DNA from 3 places in the Saccharopolyspora sp. NPDC045941 genome. Region 2 is predicted to be linked to each of the others. Evidence: riboswitches for the same ligand, from Rfam matches in the RefSeq annotation. Region 2 holds a riboswitch; each other region holds the start of a gene.
The links. Region 2 has a riboswitch for glycine ahead of gcvT (glycine cleavage system aminomethyltransferase GcvT). Riboswitches for the same ligand answer to the same signal wherever they lie in the genome.
Positions count from the first base shown of each region.

Region 1: linked by a shared signal. The riboswitch ahead of gcvP (aminomethyl-transferring glycine dehydrogenase) and the one ahead of gcvT (glycine cleavage system aminomethyltransferase GcvT) in region 2 are both predicted to bind glycine.
Region 3: linked by a shared signal. The riboswitch ahead of gcvH (glycine cleavage system protein GcvH) and the one ahead of gcvT (glycine cleavage system aminomethyltransferase GcvT) in region 2 are both predicted to bind glycine.

Region 1 covers NZ_JBWKKU010000006.1:91,553-98,670, forward strand. The annotation lists gene garA (glycogen accumulation regulator GarA) at 1-385, shown strand, start outside; gene AC07FN_RS06745 (bifunctional nuclease family protein) at 777-1,253, shown strand; gene AC07FN_RS06750 (MerR family transcriptional regulator) at 1,493-2,062, shown strand; glycine riboswitch at 2,151-2,252, shown strand; gene gcvP (aminomethyl-transferring glycine dehydrogenase) at 2,425-5,319, shown strand; gene AC07FN_RS06760 (HesB/YadR/YfhF-family protein) at 5,503-5,772, shown strand; gene AC07FN_RS06765 (energy-coupling factor ABC transporter permease) at 5,949-6,620, shown strand; gene AC07FN_RS06770 (PDGLE domain-containing protein) at 6,617-6,958, shown strand; gene cbiQ (cobalt ECF transporter T component CbiQ) at 6,961-7,118, shown strand, end outside.
Region 2 covers NZ_JBWKKU010000016.1:50,241-57,358, reverse strand. The annotation lists gene AC07FN_RS15290 (Tm-1-like ATP-binding domain-containing protein) at 1-27, opposite strand, end outside; gene AC07FN_RS15285 (YbaB/EbfC family nucleoid-associated protein) at 111-413, opposite strand; gene AC07FN_RS15280 (hypothetical protein) at 546-701, opposite strand; gene AC07FN_RS15275 (acyl-CoA dehydrogenase family protein) at 763-1,941, opposite strand; gene AC07FN_RS15270 (TetR/AcrR family transcriptional regulator) at 2,043-2,669, shown strand; glycine riboswitch at 2,746-2,845, shown strand; glycine riboswitch at 2,846-2,945, shown strand; gene gcvT (glycine cleavage system aminomethyltransferase GcvT) at 3,061-4,164, shown strand; gene glyA (serine hydroxymethyltransferase) at 4,190-5,470, shown strand; gene AC07FN_RS15255 (amino acid permease) at 5,683-7,065, shown strand; gene AC07FN_RS15250 (response regulator) at 7,074-7,118, opposite strand, start outside.
Region 3 covers NZ_JBWKKU010000012.1:125,315-132,432, reverse strand. The annotation lists gene AC07FN_RS12280 (ABC transporter ATP-binding protein) at 1-565, opposite strand, end outside; gene AC07FN_RS12275 (hypothetical protein) at 718-1,266, opposite strand; gene ald (alanine dehydrogenase) at 1,684-2,799, opposite strand; gene AC07FN_RS12265 (PucR family transcriptional regulator) at 3,178-4,734, opposite strand; glycine riboswitch at 4,847-4,951, shown strand; glycine riboswitch at 4,952-5,051, shown strand; gene gcvH (glycine cleavage system protein GcvH) at 5,098-5,469, shown strand; gene AC07FN_RS12255 (L-serine ammonia-lyase) at 5,499-6,854, shown strand.

The sequences.
Region 1 (7,118 bases), on a different contig from region 2:
GCCGGAGAGCACCGAGAGTGCGTCCCCGGAGCCCGCCGCCGCATCCGGGGTCGATGCGCTGCCCGCAGGGTCCGCCCTGCTGGTGGTCAAGCGCGGCCCCAACGCGGGATCGCGATTCCTGCTGGACCGGGAGACCACCAGCGCGGGACGGCACCCGGACAGCGACATCTTCCTCGATGACGTCACGGTTTCCCGCCGGCACGCCGAGTTCCGGCGCGAGGGCAACGACTTCGTGGTCGTCGACGTCGGCAGCCTCAACGGCACCTACGTCAACCGGGAGCCGGTCGACACCTCGGTGCTGGCCAACGGCGATGAGGTGCAGATCGGGAAGTTCCGGCTGGTGTTCCTGACCGGCCCGATCGATGGGGGCCCGGGCGCCCGCTGAGGGGCCCTTGGACCGACTAGTCCATCCGCCAGCGGGGCGGCGCCGAAGCGGCGTCGCCCCGCTGGCGCGTGAAGGTAGTGCGCAGCCGAGATCGACTGACTTCCCGCGCGGGGAATTTCCCGCCGTCGCAACCGGTTTCCACGTTGTAGCGGCCGCCTTTCGACCGGTCCGGCGGACGGGTCGGCGGTGTATCGTGCTGGTAATGCTCGATGAAGAGCTCAGCCAGCGGTTCGGACCAGATGCACCGGCAGGAAGGCCGCGGATTCGGTGGTCGACCAGACCGCTAAAGGGATGGGCGTGTCCGCCGCAACGCGGGTAGCGTCGGAGGCGTCGGTGCGCGATCCTCGACGGGGATGTCACGCTTCGGCGCGCTGGAGGAGGCGATGTGACGATGAGCAGCGAGATGCGCGTCGTCGGCGTGCGAGTTGAACTACCAGCAAACCAGCCGATTCTGCTGTTGCGCGAGGCGCACGGCGAGCGTTACCTGCCGATCTGGATCGGCTCGGTCGAGGCGACCGCCATCGCGCTGGAGCAGCAGGGTGTGCGGCCGCAGAGACCCCTTACCCACGACCTGTTGAAGGACGTCATCGGCGCCCTCGGGCGCGACCTGGAACAGGTGCGGATCACCGACCTGCAGGACGGCACCTTCTTCGCCGAGCTGGTGTTCGACGGGGATGTGCGGGTCTCCGCGCGGCCGAGCGACTCGGTGGCGCTGGCGCTGCGCATCGGGGTGCCCATCCACGCCGACGAATCGGTGCTGGACGAGGCGGGGCTGATCATCCCGGACGAGCAGGAGGACGAGGTGGAGAAGTTCCGCGAGTTCCTGGACTCCGTCTCCCCGGAGGACTTCCGCGGCGCCGACACCTGAGCCCGCCGATCGACCGACGACACAGCCCGGCCCCTGTCTGCGCGAGCAGGCGGGGGCCGGGTCGTCCGGGTGCCCCGCGCGTCGCGTTGACCTCCTCGCGGGGCAGGCATACCGTCGAACTTACGCGAATTGCCCCGGTGTGATTCGGCCGCTGGGCGGTGTTCGCGGCCTCGGACCGCGATGGTCCGGGAGCTGGTGATCGTCGTCGTCGGCTTCGTGCCGGACGAGGGGAGGCAGGCGTGGTCGAGGAAGCGTCCAACCGGGATGCTGCCGTGGAGCAGGGCGAGCTGTTCCCCGACGCCTCGCTGCCGGACGAACTGGTCGGCTACCGGGGTCCGGCCGCCTGCCAGATCGCCGGCATCACCTACCGCCAGTTGGACTACTGGGCGCGCACCAAGCTGGTCGGCCCGTCCATCCGCGGCGCAGCCGGCTCCGGCTCGCAGCGGCTGTACTCGTTCAAGGACATCCTGGTGCTCAAGGTGGTCAAGCGACTGCTGGACACCGGGGTGTCGCTGCACAACATCCGGGTCGCGGTGGAACACCTGCGCAACCGGGGCGTGCAGGACCTGGCCAGGCTGACGCTGTTCAGCGACGGGACGACGGTCTACGAGTGCACCTCTGCCGAGGAGGTGGTCGACCTGTTGCAGGGTGGCCAAGGAGTGTTCGGCATCGCCGTCAGCGGTGCGATGCGCGAGATCAGCGGCACGATCCACGACTTCCCGGCGGAACGGGCCGACGGCGCGGAGCTGGTCCCGATGGACGACGAGCTGTCCCGTCGGCGGCGCGACCGGCAGGCCGAGACCGGCTGAGCCGACCGGCCCCCGACCGGGTGGTGTGCGGCCGGTGACATCGCTGGTCCGCTCGGACCCCCTGATCGGGTAAGCTGCGGCACATCGCCGACCCCGTGCGGGAGAGTCCGGCCCGGCCTAGGCCGCGGTCGGCGCCGAAGGAGCAACCCTCCCCGCCAACCTCTCAGGCCACCTGGACCGCACGGGCGAGATACCTCTGGAAAGAGGGTGCACCACGGCCGTGGTGCACCCCGCCGACGGTGCAAGCCCGGTTCCCGGGTGAAGCTCTCAGGCGTTCGCTTCGCGGACAGTGACAGAGGGGGAGAGCAGGGCAGTTCCGGCTGCCTGCCGCCCTTTGCCGCCGCGACGATTGAGGTTTGGCGATGACCGACGTGACCCACGACCGCATTCCCCTGGCCGCCCTGGAGCACGGCACGCCGTTCGCCGACCGGCACGTCGGCCCGATGCCGGCCGAACTCGCGCGCATGCTCGACGTGATCGGCGTCGGCTCGCTGGAGGAGCTGGGGCAGAACGCCGTGCCGGACACGATCCGGGAAGGCGACCTGCAGCTGGCGCTGCCGGAGCCGGCCACCGAGTCCGAGGCGCTGGCCGAGCTGCGCGAGCTGGCGCGCCGCTGTCGCCCGCACACCGAGATGATCGGGCTCGGCTACTACGGCACGGTCACGCCGCCGGTGATCCTGCGCAACGTGCTGGAGAGCCCCGCTTGGTACACGGCCTACACGCCGTACCAGCCGGAGATCTCGCAGGGCCGGCTCGAAGCGCTGCTGAACTTCCAGACGATGGTGGCTGACCTGGCCGGGGTGCCGGTGGCCAACGCGTCGATGCTCGACGAGTCCACCGCCGCGGCCGAGGGCATGACGCTGGTGCGCCGCGCGGGCCGGTCGAAGTCGCCGCGGTTCGTGGTGGACGCCGACACGCTGCCGCAGACCATCGCGGTGATCGGGACCCGCGCGGAGCCGCTGGGCATCGAGGTCGTCGTCGCCGACCTCGCCGCGGGCGCGCAGGCGTTGCCGGACGGCGAGTTCTTCGGCGTGCTGCTGTCCTACCCGGGCGCTTCCGGCGCGGTGCGGGACCACGAGGAGATCATCGCGGAGGTCCACCGGCGCGGCGCGAAGGTCGTCGTCGCGGCCGATCTGCTGGCGCTGACGCTGCTGCGCTCGCCCGGCGAGATCGGCGCGGACGTGGTGGTCGGCAGCACCCAGCGGTTCGGCGTGCCGATGGGCTTCGGCGGCCCGCACGCCGGGTTCATGGCCGTGGCCAAGGGCTTCGAACGGCAGCTGCCGGGGCGGTTGGTCGGCGTGAGCGTCGACGCCGACGGCAACCAGGCCTACCGGCTGGCGCTGCAGACCCGCGAACAGCACATCCGCCGCGAGAAGGCCACCAGCAACATCTGCACCGCGCAGGTGCTGCTGGCCGTCGTGGCCTCGATGTACGCGGTCTACCACGGCCCGGCCGGGCTGCGGTCGATCGCGACCCGCGCGCACCGGATGGCGGCGGTGCTCGCCGAGCAGCTGCGCCGCGGCGGCGTCGAGGTGCTGCACCAGGAGTTCTTCGACACGATCTTCGTGAAGGTGCCGGGCAAGGCCGACGACGTCGTCGCCAGGGCCCGCCGGGGCGGCATCAACCTCCGCCGCGTGGACGCCGACCACGTCGGCATCAGCTGCGACGAGACCACCACGCGGGCGCACCTGGCGACGGTGTGGCAGGCCTTCGGCGTCACCGGCGGTGACGTCGACGAGCTCGACATCGAGACGCCGGACGCGCTGCCCGCGGCGCTGGAGCGCACCTCGGAGTACCTGACCCACCCGGTGTTCCACACCCACCGCTCCGAGACCTCGCTGCTGCGCTACCTGCGGCGGCTGTCGGACAAGGACATCGCGCTGGACCGCAGCATGATCCCGCTGGGCTCGTGCACGATGAAGCTCAACGCGACGGCCGAGATGGAGCCGATCACCTGGCCCGAGTTCGGTTCGCTGCACCCGTTCGCGCCCGCGCAGGACGCCGAGGGGCTGCTGTCGATCGTCAAGGACCTGGAGACCTGGCTGGCCGAGGTCACCGGCTACGACGCGGTGAGCCTGCAGCCCAACGCCGGCAGCCAGGGCGAGTTCGCCGGCCTGCTGGCGATCCGCGCCTACCACCGCAGCCGTGGTGACGAGGACCGGGACCTGTGCCTGATCCCGGCGAGCGCGCACGGCACCAACGCCGCCAGCGCCGTGATGGCCGGGATGCGGGTGATCGTGGTCCGCTGCGACGACGCCGGCAACATCGAGCTCGACCACCTGCGCGAGCTGGTCACCGAGCACGCCGACGACCTCGCCGCGATCATGATCACCTACCCGTCCACGCACGGCGTGTACGAGGACACCGTGCGCGAGGTGTGCGGGCTGGTGCACGACGCGGGCGGCCAGGTCTACGTCGACGGCGCGAACCTCAACGCCCTGATCGGCCTCGCGCGGATGGGCAAGTTCGGCTCCGACGTCTCGCACCTGAACCTGCACAAGACGTTCTGCATCCCGCACGGCGGTGGCGGTCCGGGCGTCGGCCCGATCGGCGTGCGTGAGCACCTCGCGCCGTTCCTGCCCAACCACCCGCTGCAGCCCGCCGCCGGACCGGCGACCGGCGTCGGCCCGATCAGCGCCGCCCCGTGGGGCAGCGCCTCGATCCTGCCGATCTCCTGGGCGTACGTGCGGATGATGGGCGCCGACGGCCTGCGCCGGGCGACGCTGACCGCGGTCGCAGCCGCCAACTACGTCGCCCGCCGCCTCAACAACTACTTCCCGGTGCTCTACACCGGCAAGGGCGGCTTCGTCGCGCACGAGTGCATCCTCGACCTGCGGCAGATCAGCAAGACCAGCGGCATCACCGTCGACGACGTCGCCAAGCGGCTGGCGGACTACGGCATCCACGCGCCGACCATGTCGTTCCCGGTGGCCGGGACGCTGATGGTCGAGCCGACGGAGAGCGAGAACCTGGCGGAGCTGGACCGGTTCTGCGAGGCGATGATCGCGATCCGGGCGGAGATCGACAAGGTCGTCGCCGGGCAGTGGCCGGCCGACGACAACCCGTTGGTGGGTGCCCCGCACACGGCGGCGTCGCTGGCCAAGGACTGGAACCACGCCTACTCCCGCGAGGAGGCGGCCTACCCGCTGGGCACCGACGTGACGAAGGTCTGGCCCCCGGTGCGCCGCATCGACGGCGCGCGAGGCGACCGCAACCTCGTCTGCTCCTGCCCGCCCCTGGATGCCTACCAGGCGTAACAGCTGTCGATACGCCTTTTGCGAAAGAGGTGCAGCGACGCCCCCGGACCGCTGTTGCGGCCGGGGGCGTCGTGGTGTCCGGGGCCGGTGACACGCCGGGGGCGGTTCGGTTTGCGTCGGGGCGGCGGCTGATGACACGGTGGCCCCTTCAAACCGACCGGCTCGGAGAAGGGGTTGAGCACAATGCTCACCATCAGCGAGAGCGCTGCAGAGGTCATCAAGCTCGTCCTCGTCGGCGGCGACTCTCCGGAAGGTTCCGGCCTGCGCATTGCGCCGGCGGGCGAAGGACTGCAGGCGTCGATCGCCGCCGAACCGCAGTCGGGCGACGAGGTGGTCGAGGTATCCGGTGTGCGGGTGTTCCTCGAACCGCAGGTCGCCGCGCTGCTCGGCGACAAGGTGCTGGACGCCGAGCGGGACTCCAACGGCGAACTGGCGCTGGCAGTCCGAGACTGACCGAACGGACTCGAACCGTCGTCCTGGGCGTTATGCCCGGGACGACGGCTTTTCTCGCCGGACTGCGATCTAGGACTCCTGCCAGCTACTGGTGATTGCGGTATTGCGGCAACTACTCTCGATGCGCAGCTGTTCCGGTCAGGAGGGAGCGCGTCGTGCCGACCACCACGCTCGCCATGCACATGAGCGACGGGTTGCTCAACGCGCAGACGGCGGTGCTGTTCGCGGCCGTGGCGATAGCCGGGCTGGCGGTCGCGCTGACCAAGGCGCGGGCCGACCTGGACGACCGGACGGCGCCGATGGCGGGGTTGGTCGCCGCGTTCGTCTTCGCCGCGCAGATGATCAACTTCCCGGTGCTGCCCGGCGTCAGCGGGCACCTGCTCGGCGGGGCGCTGGCGGCGATCCTGGCCGGGCCGTGGGTCGGCGCGCTGTGCGTGGCGATCGTGCTGGTGGTGCAGGCGCTGCTGTTCGCCGATGGCGGGCTGACCATGCTGGGCGCCAACATCACCAACATGGCGCTGATCGGCACCGCCGCCGGCTACCTCGTCGCCCTCGCATTGCGCCGCTTCGCGCGGCGGAGCCGGGCCGGTCTGCTGATGACCGCCTTCGTCGCGGCCTGGGTGAACACCGTCGCCGCCTCCGGCGGCTTCATCCTCGAATACGCGGTCGGCGGCGCGGCCGGTTTCGGCCTCGGCACGGCCGCGGTCGCGATGGTCGGGGTGCACTGCCTGATCGGCATCGGCGAGGGCGTGATCACGGCGGCCACGGTGGGTGCCGTCGCGGCTGCCCGACCGGACCTGGTCCACCTGCTGCGGACCGCGAAGCAGACGGAGGAGAACGTGCGATGAGCGCCCCACGTCGGCGTTTCCTGCTGGTCTTCGGCCTGTTCATCCTCGTCATCGCGGGTGGCGTGGCCTACTTCGCGGACTCCGACCCCGACGGGCTGGACGCGGTCACGCAGCGCGGCTGCACCGTGGTCGAGACCGAGCAGGGCGAGCAGCTGGAAGGGCAGTGCATCGCCCAGCACGCCCAGGACCACGCGTTCTCCGGCGGCCCGCTGGCGGACTACACCGTCGGCGGGGATGACCGCTGGACCGGGGTGGCCGGGGTGATCGGCGCGGTGGTCACGCTCGGCGCCGCCGGCGGGTTGTTCTGGGGCCTGCGGCGCCGGACCGGGGGCGAATAGCGGTGGGAGCCGGTCACGCCGGCGCGCTGCACCTGCCCGGCGACTCGGTCCTGCACCGGTCGGCGCCCGAGGTCAAGATCGTGGCGGCCTTCCTGGTGGTGCTGTGCGTGGTGGCGACGCCGCGCGAGGTGTTCTGGGCGTTCGGCGGGTACGCGCTGCT
Region 2 (7,118 bases):
GGTCCCGACGACGTACGCGCTGCCCATTGGCCCTCCGCGGCTCGGAATCGAGTCAACCCCGCGAAACTCTACTGGCGGTGCCGCCCTCGCACAGTCGGCAGATCAGGCGACTACTGCTCCAGCCGCTTCTGCGCCTCGGCCAGGTTCCTGGTGACCTTCTCGATCGCCCGCTCGAAGCCGTCGCTGAGCTTGTCCAGCTCCGTCTCGAACGCCTGCATCGTGCGATCCGGCTTCCCGTTGACGTCGTCGAGGGCGGCGTTGACCGCCTCCCGAACGGCGGCCGCGATGGCCTCGACCCCGCTGCCCAGCAGCCGCGGCTCCAGGTGCAGCTCGTCGACCTTTCCGTCGGCACCGACGGTCACCCGTACGGCGCCCCCGGCAGCACTTCCCTCGCCACGGACGTCGTCCGCCATCACGTGCCCTCCCAAGTCCGAACCTTCCACGACCATCTCACAAGCCCCATGCACCGCATGCCTACACACAGTAGCGAGTCCGATGAAACAGCCCCCGGTGCGGACACCGGGGGCTGTCGTCAGGGCAATCGGTCAGTGGCTCTTGCCGTCCTTGCCGAAGAACTTGTTCTTGACCTGGTCGATCTTCTCCTTGTTCTTCGGGTCGGAGGCGTACTTCTTGGCCTGGTCGATCACCTTGCGGCCCTGCGGGCTGCTGGCGAAATCGGCGACCTTCTTGAACAGAGACATCGTCGCTCCCGGCGGTTCGGAGTCACGGCTACCACCAGGCTACCGACAAATCGGTCATGAATCAGCCGAGCACGCCGCTGATGGATGCGTGACCCTTCAGCAGGTTCCGCGCCACGGTACGACGCTGGATCTCGTCGGTGCCCTCGAAGATGCGCAGCAGCCGCAGGTCGCGGTACCAGCGCTCGACCGGCAGCTCCTTGGTGTAGCCCATGCCGCCGTGCATCTGCAGGACCCGGTCCACGATCTCGTTGGCGCGGGTGGCGCCGAAGAGCTTGGCCACCGACTGCGCGTGGCGGGAGTCCATGCCCTGGTCGACCTGCCAGGCCGCCTGCAGCACGAGCCAGCGCAGCGCCTCGATCTCCACCGCGGAGTCGGCGATCATCCACTGGATGGCCTGGCGCTCGGCGATCGGCTTGCCGAAGGTCTCGCGGGTCTTGGCGTATTCCATGCCCATCTCGACGAGCCGCTCGCAGGCGCCGAGGGCGTGCGCGGGCAGCAGGTAGCGGCCGCGGCCGATCCACTGCATGGCGAGCTTGAAGCCCTGGCCGACCTCGCCGAGCACGTTGTGCTCCGGGACCCGCACGTTGTCGAACACCAGCGCGGCGGGCTGCCGCTCCCACGGGCCCATGATGTCGATCGGCTCGGACTTCCAGCCCGCGTCGCGGTCGGCCAGGAAGCAGGTGACGCCTCCGTTGGCGCCCTTCTCCCGGTCGGTGACGGCGAAGACCATCACGAAGTCGGCGTCGATGCCGCCGGTGATGAAGGTCTTCTCGCCGTTGATGACCCACTCGTCGCCGTCCTTGACGGCGGTGGTGCGCAGGTTCTTGGCGTCCGAGCCGGCGCCGGGCTCGGTGATCGCAAAGCACGACTTGCGGGTGCCCTCGATCGTCGGGAGCAGGTAGCGCTCCTTCTGGTCGTCGTTGGCGTAGTACAGGATGTTGTCGGCGTAGCCGCCGAAGCGGAACGGCACGAAGGTGCGGCCGAGCTCGACCTCGATGAGCGCCGTCATCACCGCCGACAGGCCCATGCCGCCGTACTCCTCGGGCGTCTGCACGCCCCAGAACCCGGCCTGCTTCGCCTTGTCCTGCAGTTCCCGCTGCTCGTCCTTGGTCAGGCCGCGTTCCCCGGCGCGCTCGCGGCGCAACACCTCCTGTTCCAGCGGCACCAGTTCGCGCTGGACGAAGTTGCGCACCCAGTCGCGGATGTCGCGTTCTGTGTCGGACAGCGAGAAGTCGACCATCGCCGGATCCTTTCCTGCGGCCAGCTAACTAACGTCGTTAGTTTTGTGGCAGCCTAAGGCGGTCCCGGCGAGCGCCGCAAGGGATCCGGCGAGGAGAAGACGTGCCCAGACCGACCACCCCCCGGCTGTCGCCGGAACGCATCCGGCGGATCGGCCTGGAGATCATCGACGCCGACGGCCTCGAAGCGCTGTCCATGCGGCGGCTGGCCGAACGGCTCGGCGTCCGCGCGGCGTCGCTGTACAACCACGTGTCGACCAAGGACGAGCTGCTGCACGAGATAGCCGACGACGTGATGGCCGCGGTCGACGTCTCCGGCTTCGACGCGGGCTGGACGACCGGCCTGCGCACCTGGGCGCGCTCCTACCGGGCCGCCCTGATCGCCCACCCGAACCTGGTCCCGTTCCTGGCCTACGGCCCGGCCCGCCGGGAGAACGCGCTGCGCCGGGCGGACGCGGTGCACGGCGGCCTGACCAGGGCAGGCTGGCCGCAGCGCTACGCCACGATGATCGGCGCCTCGACGAAGTACCTGGTGGTGGGCTCGGCGATGGGCTCCTTCGGCGGCGGCTTCCCGGACGACGCGGCGCTCTACGGCGACCGCTTCCCGCACCTGAACAAGGCCCACCTGCTCCGCGAGCACGCGGCGGAGATCGACGCCGACAGCTTCGAGCTGGCCCTGGCCGCCCTGGTCGACGGCCTGGAGAAGCAGTACGGCGAGCTCCCCGCCTGAGATCACTCACCCGCCCGGTTGACGTGGGTCACGCCGGTTCGTAGCGTCCTGTTCGCACAACCGAATACCGCGCCCACGACGTCGTGCGGGAGAGACTCCGGCCCGTTCCGGGACCGGAGCGCCGAAGGAGCAATTCTCCCCAGCAAACTCTCAGGCACCGGCACCGCACGGCACCAGGCGAACACGGAGAAAAGCAGAAGCGCCCGCTTCTCGCCCACGGTGCAAGCCGCCCCTCGCGGGCGGCGAAACTCTCAGGCCAATGACTCCGGGGAGACCGCCCAACCAGCGCAAGCCCGCGCAGGTCGAGGTCGAGGCATCCCCGATAAGGTTGGGCTCAGTGAGCTGACCGGCCCTCGACTGCCGACCGGCGCCCACCAGGAGGAGTCTCACCATGTCGTCGCCACGACAGACGCCCTTGCACCACGTGCACGAAGCCCTCGGGGCGACGTTCACCGAATTCGCCGGCTGGCGGATGCCGCTGCGCTACTCGGGCGACACCGCCGAGCACAACGCCGTGCGCACCGGCGCCGGCCTGTTCGACCTGACCCACATGGGTGAGATCCGGATCAGCGGGCCGCAGGCCGCCGAGGCGCTGGACTACGCGCTGGTCGCCAACGCGTCCGCGATCAAGCCCGGCCGCGCCCGCTACACGATGATCTGCAACGCTGCCGGCGGCGTGCTCGACGACCTGATCGTCTACCGGCTCGGCGACGAGGAGTTCCTGGTGGTGGCCAACGCGGCGAACGCCGCCGTGGTCTCCAGCGAGCTGGCCGAGCGCATCGGCGGCTTCGACGCCGAGCACCAGGACGTCTCCGACGACTACGCGCTGATCGCGGTGCAGGGCCCGAACGCGGTCGCGATCCTCGCGCCGCTGACCGACACCGACCTCGCCGAGGTCAAGTACTACGCGGGCTACCGCAGCCGGGTCGCGGGCAAGGACGTGCTGCTGGCGCGCACCGGTTACACCGGCGAGGACGGCTTCGAACTGTTCACCGAGCCCGGCGACGCCGAGGCGGTCTGGCAGGCGCTGACCGAGTCCGGCGCCGAGCACGGCCTGCAGCCCGCCGGGTTGTCCTGCCGCGACACGCTGCGGCTGGAGGCCGGCATGCCGCTGTACGGCAACGAGCTGTCCGCCGAGCTCATGCCCTTCCACGCCAACCTCGGCCGGGTGGTCAAGCTGGACAAGGCCGGCGACTTCGTCGGCAAGGACGCGCTGGCCGCCGCGGCCGAGAAGCCCACCGAGCGCACGCTGGTCGGCTTGAGCACCGAGCAGCGCCGGGCACCCCGGCACGGCTACCGCGTGCTGGACGCCGACGGCGCCGAGATCGGCGTCGTGACCAGCGGCGCCCCCTCCCCGACGCTCGGCCACCCGATCGGGATGGCCTACGTGGACCGCGACCACAGCGAACCCGGCACGCAGCTGCAGGTCGACATCCGCGGCAAGGCCGTCGCGGTGCAGGTCGTCGAGCTGCCGTTCTACCGCCGCAATGCCTGAAGAGAAATACACAGGAGGCAACACCATGTCGACACCGGACCTGTTCAACGACCAGCTGGCCGCGGTGGACCCCGAGGTGGCGGCGGCGGTCGGCGCCGAACTCAACCGCCAGCAGAGCACGCTGGAGATGATCGCCTCGGAGAACTTCGCACCGCAGGCCGTCCTCGAGGCGCAGGGCTCGGTGCTGACGAACAAGTACGCCGAGGGCTACCCGGGCCGCCGCTACTACGGCGGCTGCGAGCACGTCGACGTCATCGAGCAGCTGGCCATCGACCGGGTCAAGGAGCTCTTCGGCGCGTCCTTCGCCAACGTGCAGCCGCACTCGGGCGCGCAGGCCAACGCGGCTGCGATGTTCGCGCTGCTCAAGCCGGGTGACACGATCATGGGCCTGGACCTGGCGCACGGCGGTCACCTGACCCACGGCATGCGGATCAACTTCTCCGGCAAGCTCTACAACGTGGTGCCGTACCACGTGCGCGAGGACGACCACCGCGTCGACATGGACGAGGTCGCCAAGCTGGCGCGGGAGAACAAGCCGCAGCTGATCATCGCCGGCTGGTCGGCGTACCCGCGGCAGCTGGACTTCAAGCGGTTCCGGGAGATCGCCGACGAGGTCGGCGCCTACCTGATGGTCGACATGGCGCACTTCGCCGGCCTGGTGGCCGCCGGGCTGCACCCGAGCCCGGTGCCGCACGCGCACGTCGTCACCACCACCACGCACAAGACCCTCGGCGGCCCGCGCGGTGGCGTGATCCTGTCGGCGGACCAGGAGTTCGCGAAGAAGTTCAACTCGGCGGTGTTCCCGGGCCAGCAGGGCGGGCCGCTGGAGCACGTGATCGCCGGCAAGGCGGTGTCGTTCAAGGTCGCCGCGTCGCCGGAGTTCGCCGACCGGCAGCGCCGCACCGTGGAGGGCGCGCAGGTCCTGGCCGAGCGGCTGCTCGCCGACGACGCCGTCAAGGCCGGCGTGCAGCTGGTCTCCGGCGGCACCGACGTGCACCTGGTGCTGGTGGACCTGCGGGACTCCGAGCTGGACGGCAAGCAGGCCGAGGACCGGCTGCACGAGATCGGCATCACCGTCAACCGCAACGCGGTGCCCAACGACCCGCGGCCGCCGATGGTGACCTCCGGGCTGCGCATCGGCACCCCGGCGCTGGCCACCCGCGGCTTCGGCAAGGAGGACTTCGCGGAGGTCGCCGACGTCATCGCCGAGGCGCTCAAGCCGGGCTTCGACGAGTCGGCGAGCGCGAAGCTCCGGGAGCGGGTGGAGGCCCTGGCCGCCAAGCACCCGCTGTACCCGAACCTCTGACAGGTGATCGGCGAGTAGCCCTCGAACGCCGCATTTCGGTCTGCAATGACCGAAATGCGGCGTTTCACGCTACTGTGTCCTAAGTGGACTATGTTGGAACTGGGAAAAGGCTCGATTTCAACTGTGCCCAATCGCTTGCAAGCACTGCCCGAATGCCGGATTATCTGCGCAGTTTCAGCGAAACACGCTGGCGATTAAGGAGTCACGCTTCGATGAGCCAACCAGAGGCCGAGGAGTACCGGAAGGATCTGAGTACCCGGCACATCAACATGATCGCGATCGGCGGGGCGATCGGGGTCGGGCTGTTCCTCGGCTCCGGCAAGGCGCTGCACCAGGTCGGGCCCGGCCTGATCCTGATCTACGCGATCGCCGGATTGATGATCTTCTTCGTGATGCGGGCGCTCGGCGAGCTGCTGATGTACCGCCCGGTGAGCGGATCGTTCGCGGAGTACGCGGGCGAGTTCGTGGGCCCGTGGGCCAAGTTCGCGGTGGGCTGGGGCTACTGGCTGGTGTGGATCGTCACCGGCATGGCCGAGATCACCGCGGTCGGTGAGTACTTCCAGTTCTGGTTCCCCCACGTGCCGCAGTGGATCCCCGCCCTGGGAGCGCTGATCGTGCTCTCCGGCGTGAACCTGATCGCGGTGAAGCTCTTCGGCGAGTTCGAGTTCTGGTTCGCCCTGATCAAGGTGCTGGCCATCATCGGCCTGATCGTGCTCGCCGCCGCGATCCTGGTGTTCGGCTTCAGCGACCTCGGGGACACCGCGTCGCTGAGCAACATCTGGTCCCACGGCGGGTTGTTCCCCAACGGCGCGGCGTCGTCGCTGCTGGCGTTCCAGATCGTCATGTTCGCCTTCGTCGGCGTGGAGATGGTCGGCCAGACCGCCAGCGAGAGCAAGAACCCGCAGAAGGTCCTGCCGCGGGCCATCAACTCGGTGATGTGGCGGATCCTGATCTTCTACGTCGGCGCGCTGATCGCCCTGACCGCACTGGTGCCGTGGAACCAGTTCCCGACCACCGGCAGCCCGTTCGTGCACGCCTTCACCCTGATCGGCATCCCGGCCGCCGCCGGCGTGATCAACTTCGTGGTGACCACCGCCGCGCTGTCGTCCTGCAACAGCGGCATCTACTCCACCGCTCGGATGCTGCGCACCCTGTCGGAGGACCGCCAGGCACCGCGCTCGGTGGGACGCCTCAGCGGCCGTGCGGTGCCCGCGCGGGCCATCGGGATCACGTTCTGCGCGATGCTGATCGGCGTGGTGCTCAACTACTTCGTGCCGGAGCAGGCGTTCACCTACATCACCAGCGCCAGCACCGCCGGCGCCATCTTCACCTGGGGCATGATCGTGATCGCGCACCTGGTCTACCGGCGCAAGGTCGCCCGCGGCGAACTCCCGGCCGGGCCGTTCCGGATGCCGCTCGCCCCGTACTCCAACTACGTCGTGCTGGCCTTCCTCGCGTTCGTCGTGGTGCTGCTGGCCTTCGACGCCGAAACCCGGATCGCGCTGTACATCACCCCGGTGCTCGCGATCGCGATGGTGATCGGCTACCTCGCGGTGCGCAACAAGCAGCCGCAGCAGGAGTCCGCGAACAGGTGAACGCCTGATCAGGATTCCAGGTAGTGCAGGACGGCGAGGACCCGGCGGCTGTA
Region 3 (7,118 bases), on a different contig from region 2:
ACATCAGGACCGTCCGGCCGCTCGCGGCGAAGGCCTTCAGGAAGTTCCGCAGCCAGGCGATGCCCTCCGGGTCCAGCCCGTTGGCCGGCTCGTCCAGCACCAGCACCTGCGGGTCGCCGAGCAGCGCGGTGGCCAGCGCCAGGCGCTGCCGCATGCCCAGCGAGAACGTGCCCGCTTTGCGCTTCCCCGCGGAGCCCAGCCCGACGAGTTCGAGGGCCCGGTCGACCTGCGTGTCCGGCACGTTCATCGCGGCGGCGTAGCACCGCAGGTGATGACGGGCGGTGCGGCCGGGGTGGAAGCTCTGCGCGTCGAGCACGGCGCCGACCACGCTCGCCGGGTTCGGCAGCTGGTGGAACGGCAGGCCGTTGATGGTGGCGGTGCCCGAGGTGGGCATGACCAGGCCGAGGAGCATCCGCAGCGTCGTCGTCTTGCCGGACCCGTTCGGACCGAGGAACCCGGTCACCGCCCCGGGGCGGACCGTGAAGCTCAGGTCCTGCACCGCGCTGACCGGGCCGAAGCTCTTGCTGAGACCCTCAACGACGAGCCGGCCACTGCCGTCGTGCACACGCCCTCCATCATCACCCGTTCAACCGACAGGGCCCATCCTGCCGGACAGGCCCGGGTGGTCAGGTGCGAAGGAGCGTTTTCCCAGCTTGTTCTCAGCGCCGGGCGTGGTCGCGGCCCTGCGGTGTGACGGGTATCGCCACGTGCGGGCGCCTACGGCCAGCGGATGGACCGGTCGATCACGGCGGCCCGGTAGATCGTGCCGCGAGCCGCATCGAGGTGACCGGTGACCAGCGGCGGGGTCGGGTCCGTGGTCAGGTCGGGGCGGAGGAATTCGTTGGTGTCCCAGTCGCTGGGCCCGGGGCCGGTCGAGGAGATGATCGGCTCGGGGATGACCGCGATGTCCCTCGCCTCGTCGTCCCACCTGCGCCGCAACCTCCGGCGCAGCGCGTCCAGCCCGCTGCCGCGGGCGTGCGCGGGCTCGCCGGTGTGGTCCCCGATCAGCAGCCGGTGCGCGGTTACCCAGATCGTGCAAGGCCACGGTCGGCTGCGCAGCGTGCCCTGGCAGGACCGGCACCTGCCGTCCTCAGCCGGTTCGTGTTCGTCGAGCAGGGCGCGAAGGCCCTCGGTGAGCCGGTAGAGCTCGGAGCGGGCGAGCGGCAACAGCACCTCGGGTGCGTTGTCTTCGGATGCCAGATCCACCCTGTCGAGTCGGTCGAGGACAGCTTTCCGCAGCGCCGTGTCCGTCACTTCGTCTCCCACCGTCGAACGTTGCGAGTGCGTCGGTGTTGCCGGTGGAGATCGCGGAGCGGAGCACCCCGACGACCCCCATCGGGTGACATCGGCAGTCGAGTCGCACGCCTGCACACTCACCACTCGAGGCTCACTCCATCGAGTGGTTATCGATTCGGTCCGAAATTGGCGGCTGAGCGGGGGCTCGCTGCTTCGGCAAATGGGCGATCGTGGCCTACACTGAAAGTGGCGGCCTGCTCCCGGTGACCCCCAGGCTGGTTGAGCGGGCCGCCCCGTTCGGCTGTGTGAGCCCATCACCTGTTCGGTGCATTCGCGGCGACGATCCGAGAACACGTCCCAGACGGGCTCCCGCATGCGAAAACGCCGCGAGCGGGGGAACCGCCCTGCCGCGCGGTGACAGGAAGGTTCCCCCGCTCGCAGGCGAGATCAGGCGAGCACGCTGCTGATCGGGGTGCTGGTCAGCCCGTGCGCCTCGGCGACCGGCTCGTTGACCAGCTTGCCGTCGTGGGTGTTGAGGCCACCGGCGAGCGCGTCGTCCGCGCGGCAGGCCTGCTGCCAGCCCTGGTCGGCGATGCGCAGCACGTACGGCAACGTGACGTTGGTGAGCGCGTGCGTCGAGGTGTTCGGGACCGCGCCCGGCATGTTCGCCACGCAGTAGAACACCGAGTTGTGCACCCGGTACGTCGGGTCGTCGTGCGTGGTCGGGCGGGAGTCGGCGAAGCAACCGCCCTGGTCGATGGCGATGTCGACCAGCACGCTGCCCGGCTTCATCTCGGAGACCAGGTGGTTCGAGACCAGCTTCGGCGCCTTCGCGCCCGGGATCAGCACGGCGCCGATGACCAGGTCGGCGGCCCGCACCGCCTGCTCGACCGAGTAGCGGTTGGACGTCACGGTGCGGATCTGGCCGTGGAAGTCGCGGTCGATCTCGCGGAGCTTGTCGACGTTGGTGTCGAGCAGCTCGACGTTGGCACCCATGCCCAGCGCGACGCGCGCGGCGTTGAGGCCCGCGACGCCACCGCCGATCACCACGACCCGCGCCGGGTGCACGCCGGGAACACCGCCCGGCAGCACGCCGCGGCCGCCGCTGGGACGCATCAGCGAGTAGGCGCCCACCTGCGGGGCGAGGCGCCCGGCGACCTCGCTCATCGGCGCGAGCAGCGGCAGCGCGCCGTTGGCCGTCTGCACCGTCTCGTAGGCGATGCCGGTGACCCCGGACTTCAGCATCGCGTCGGTCAGCTCGGCGGAGGCCGCCAGGTGCAGGTAGGTGAACAGCACCTGGTTCCGGCGCAACCGCGGGTACTCCTCGGCGATCGGCTCCTTGACCTTGAGGACCAGCTGGCCCTCGCCCCACACCTCCTCGGCGGTGGGCAGCACCTTCGCCCCGGCTGCGAGGAAGTCCTCGTCGGGGATGGAGGAACCGGCGCCGGCGTTCGTCTCGACGAAGACGTCGTGACCGCGGGTGGTCAGCTCGTGCACGCCCGCAGGTGTGATCGCGACCCGGTACTCGTTGTTCTTGATCTCGCGTGGCACTGCGATCTTCACGGCGGAATCCTTTCGTCTCCTGTTGCGCACCACGATCCGCTGCAGCCGAAAGGGGCGCATCATTCCCGCAGGATGAGATTGCCCCGCGCGCTTTGTGCCCGCAGCACAAAGCCTGCTGCGACGGCGCCAACGCGTCGAGAGGGGCGGAAACGGCCCGGCGAGGACGGCCCGGGTGACAGGAAGGTTCCCTTGCTCGCAGCCACCCGGGCGGCCAGTGAAAGCAAGGGAACTTTCCTGTCATGCGGTGGCAGGAAGGTTCCCTTTCACACGTCAGCGCACGTGCGTCACGGGTGTGGTGATGACAGGAAGGTGCCCTCTCTCGCAGCCGCCGGGGGCGCGGCTCGGCGAGGGCGGGGTGACAGGAAAGTTCCCTTGCTGTCAGCCGTGCTGGGCCCAGCGGTCGGCGAGCAGTTGCACGAACAGCGCTGCGCGGACGTTGGGGTTCTCCAGGTCGATGTCCACGAGTTGGGTGAGCCGCTTCATCCGGTAGCGGAAGGTGTTCGGGTGCACGCGCAGCTCCCGGCTCGCCTGCCGCGGGTCGCCCGGGTGGCGCAGCCACGCGTGGAGGGTTGCCAGGTATTCGGTGCCCTGCGTCCGGTCGTGCTCGCGCAGCACCGGCAGCGGGCCCAGGGAGCCGACGCCCGCGTCGGTCGACGCACCGGCCATCCGGCTGAGCACCACCAGGTGCCAGTTGTCCTCGTACACCGCCACCCGGTCGCGCAGCTGGCCGGTGCGCAGCAGGCCGACCAGCTCCTCGGCCTGCGCGCGCGACTGGGGGAGGTCGGCGACCGCCACCGCATTGCCCACCGCGATCAGCGGGCGCGGCGAAGCGTCGTGGGACACGAGCGCTTCCCGCAGGTCCGGCCAGCCGCCCGCGCCCGCCCGGTCCGGCACCAGGGCGTAGAGCATGGTGCCGATCTCGGTGACCAGCGGGCGCCGCCCGATCCCGCGCGTGATCCACTCCCACATCGCCAGCCGGTGCCCCTCCGCTGGCCCGGCGGACGATGGCATTTCGATCGCGACGACCCGATGCGCCTCGTTGGGCACCGCCAGCTCGTTCACGGCCACCCGCCAGCCCTCGCCCCCTTCCAGCAGCAGCCGCACCTGCTCGGCGGACCGGCGGCGCTCCGCGTCCGCCACTGCCCGCCACCGCAGCAGTTGCAGCGCGACCAGTGGGGCGGTGTCGGCGAACGCGGTGGACCGCTCCTCGGAGACCTCCCCGGGCACCACGGCCCACATCGAGCCGAGCAGCTCGCCGCCCATCCGGATCGGCACCACCAGGCGGGGCAGGGTGCCGTCCTGCTGGGCGGGCACGAAGATCGCCGAACTGCCCTTGCTGAGCTGGCGGAACGTGCCGCGGGCCCGGAACTTGGCGAGCACCTCGTCGGGCTGCTTCCGGCCCATGATGGTCGACACCCGCGCCGGGTCGGTCAGGTCCTGCCGGGCGGAGTAGGCCAGGACCTGGGAGTGCGCGTCCTCGATCGTGACCGGCGCGTCCACCACGTCGGCGACCGCGTCGGCGAGGCGGAACAGGTCGCCGACCCCGGTGCCGCGCGCGTCGGCCTCCTCGATGCCGGTCCCGCCCAGCGCCGCCCGGATCAGCCACACCAACTGCGCCCAGCCGGTACCCGGCCGGACCTCCACCAGGGCCACCCCGGCTTCCTCGGCCGCCGCGGCCACCGCGTCGTCCGCCGAGATCGGCGGCTTGAGCAGCACTGCTGCCGCGCCCTGCGCGCCGCAGGCCCTCGCCAGCCGCTTCGCCTGCTCGCGATCCGCGACTGCCACGCCCAGCACGAGGTCGCCGCCCGCCGCGGTCGGCGGCTCATCGGGTTCGGCGATGACGACGTCGCCCACGCAGACCGTCGGCTCCGGGCTGACCACTGTGCGCAGCAGCGTGGGGCCGACCCGTTCGACCAGCGCCCGGATGTCCAGCATCACCGGCCTCCTGAGTGCTTCGGGCCGCCGCCAGTCAGGTGGGGGAGGGCATTGACACCAGGGCTGGCCCGTTTATCGTTGCTGAGCACATCGACAATTGCATACCGGCCGTCGACCCCGTGCGGGAGAGACCTTGAGGGCTCATACCGAGCCGTCAGGGCGCCGAAGGAGCAAGACTCCCCACAAACTCTCAGGCACCCATGACCGTTCGGGCGAGGCAACTCTGGAAAGCGCGCGTCATCCCTGACGCTCCACCCACGGTGCAAGCCGCGAGAAACCGCGGCGAAGCTCTCAGGTTCCGAAACAGAGGGGGAGGCCCAGCCCCGGGCATCTCTGCCCCCGAAAGCCTTGGAGCCTCCCGACATGTCCCTGCCTGCGAACCTGCGCTACACCGAAGAGCACGAGTGGATCGAGGACCGCGACGAGCTGGTCCGGATCGGCATCACCCAGCACGCCGCGGACGCGCTCGGCGACATCGTCTTCGTGCAGCTGCCCGAGGTGGGGGAGCAGATCGAGGCGGGCCAGGCCTGCGGCGAGCTGGAGTCCACGAAGTCCGTCAGCGACCTGTTCGCGCCGGTCACCGGCGAGGTCGTGGCGATCAACGAGTCCGTCGTGGACGATCCGGCGTTGGTCAACTCCGAGCCCTACGGCGAGGGCTGGCTGCTGGAGGTGCGCACCTCCGACACCGGTGCCCTGCTCACCGCCGAGCAGTACGCCGCGGTGATCGCGGAGTAGCGGGGAATAGGCGAGGGAGGAGACGGTCAATGGCGATCAGCGTCTTCGACCTGTTCTCGGTCGGTATCGGGCCGTCCAGTTCGCACACGGTGGGTCCGATGCGCGCGGCCCGCCTTTTCGTGCAGCGGTTGCACGGCGAGGGCCGGTTGCCGCAGGTCAAGCGGATCAAGGCGGAACTGTTCGGGTCGCTCGGCGCGACAGGGCACGGGCACGGCAGCCCGAAGGCGGTGCTGCTCGGTCTCGAGGGGCACAGCCCGGAGACCGTCGACCCGGCGGCGGTGGAGGGCCGGGTCGCCGAGATCCGGGAGACCGGGCGGCTGCGGCTCGACGGCGTGCAGGAGATCCGGTTCACCGTGGACCGCGACCTGGTGATGCACCGGCGCAAGTCGCTGCCGCTGCACCCCAACGGCATGCGGTTCACCGCGACCGGCACCGACGGGGTCGAGCTGGAGAGCGCGGTCTACTACTCGGTCGGCGGCGGTTTCGTCGTCGACGAGGACGCCACCGGCACCGATCGGATCAAGCCCGACGCGACCCCGGTGCGGTACCCGTTCCGGACCGGCGCGGAACTGCTCGCCCGCACCGAGGAGTCCGGGCTGCCGATCAGCGGCGTCATGCTGGCCAACGAGCTGTCCTGGCGCGGCGAGGACGCCGTGCACAAGGAGCTGCTGGGTATCTGGCAGGTCATGCGCGAATGCGTGGACAACGGATGCCGGAACTCCGGCGAACTGCCCGGCGGGCTCAAGGTCCGGCGACGGGCGGCGGAGCTGGCCGCTTCGCTGACCGAGCACGACGATGCGCTGGAGTGGGTGACGCTCTTCGCGCTCGCGGTGAACGAGGAGAACGCGGCCGGCGGGCGCGTGGTGACCGCGCCGACCAACGGCGCGGCCGGGATCGTCCCCGCGGTGCTGCACTACTACATGCGGTTCGTGCCGGGCGCCGACGACGCCGGCGTGGTGCGCTTCCTGCTCGCGGCCGGTGCGGTCGGCGTGCTGTTCAAGGAGAACGCGTCGATCTCCGGTGCCGAGGTCGGCTGCCAGGGCGAGGTCGGGTCCGCGTGCTCGATGGCGGCCGCCGGGCTCGCCGAGGTGCTCGGCGGGACCCCGAGCCAGGTGGAGAACGCCGCGGAGATCGCGATGGAGCACAACCTCGGGCTCACCTGCGACCCGATCGGCGGTCTCGTGCAGATCCCGTGCATCGAGCGCAACGCGGTCGCGTCGGTGAAGGCGATCACGGCGGCGCGGATGGCGCTGCGCGGCGACGGCACCCATTTCGTCTCGCTGGACAAGGTCATCAAGACCATGCGCGAGACCGGCCGGGACATGAAGGTCAAGTACAAGGAGACGGCTCGCGGCGGCCTCGCCGTCAACGTCATCGAGTGCTGACCCGCCGCACGCCCGGTGAGTGCATGGGAACTTTCCTGTCACCACCGGGCTGTGCGGTGAGCGCTGGGGAACCTTCCTGTCACCGCCCGCACCGGGGCCTGGTGGCATGCGGATGGGAACTTCTCTGCCACCGGGTCCGTAGCGCGAGCATGGGAACTTTCCTGTCAGCGCCGCTCAGCACCGCGGTGAGTGCATGGGAACTTTCCTGTCACCGCCAGGCCGTGTGGTGACTGCATGGGAACCTTCCTGTCACCACTGAGCCGT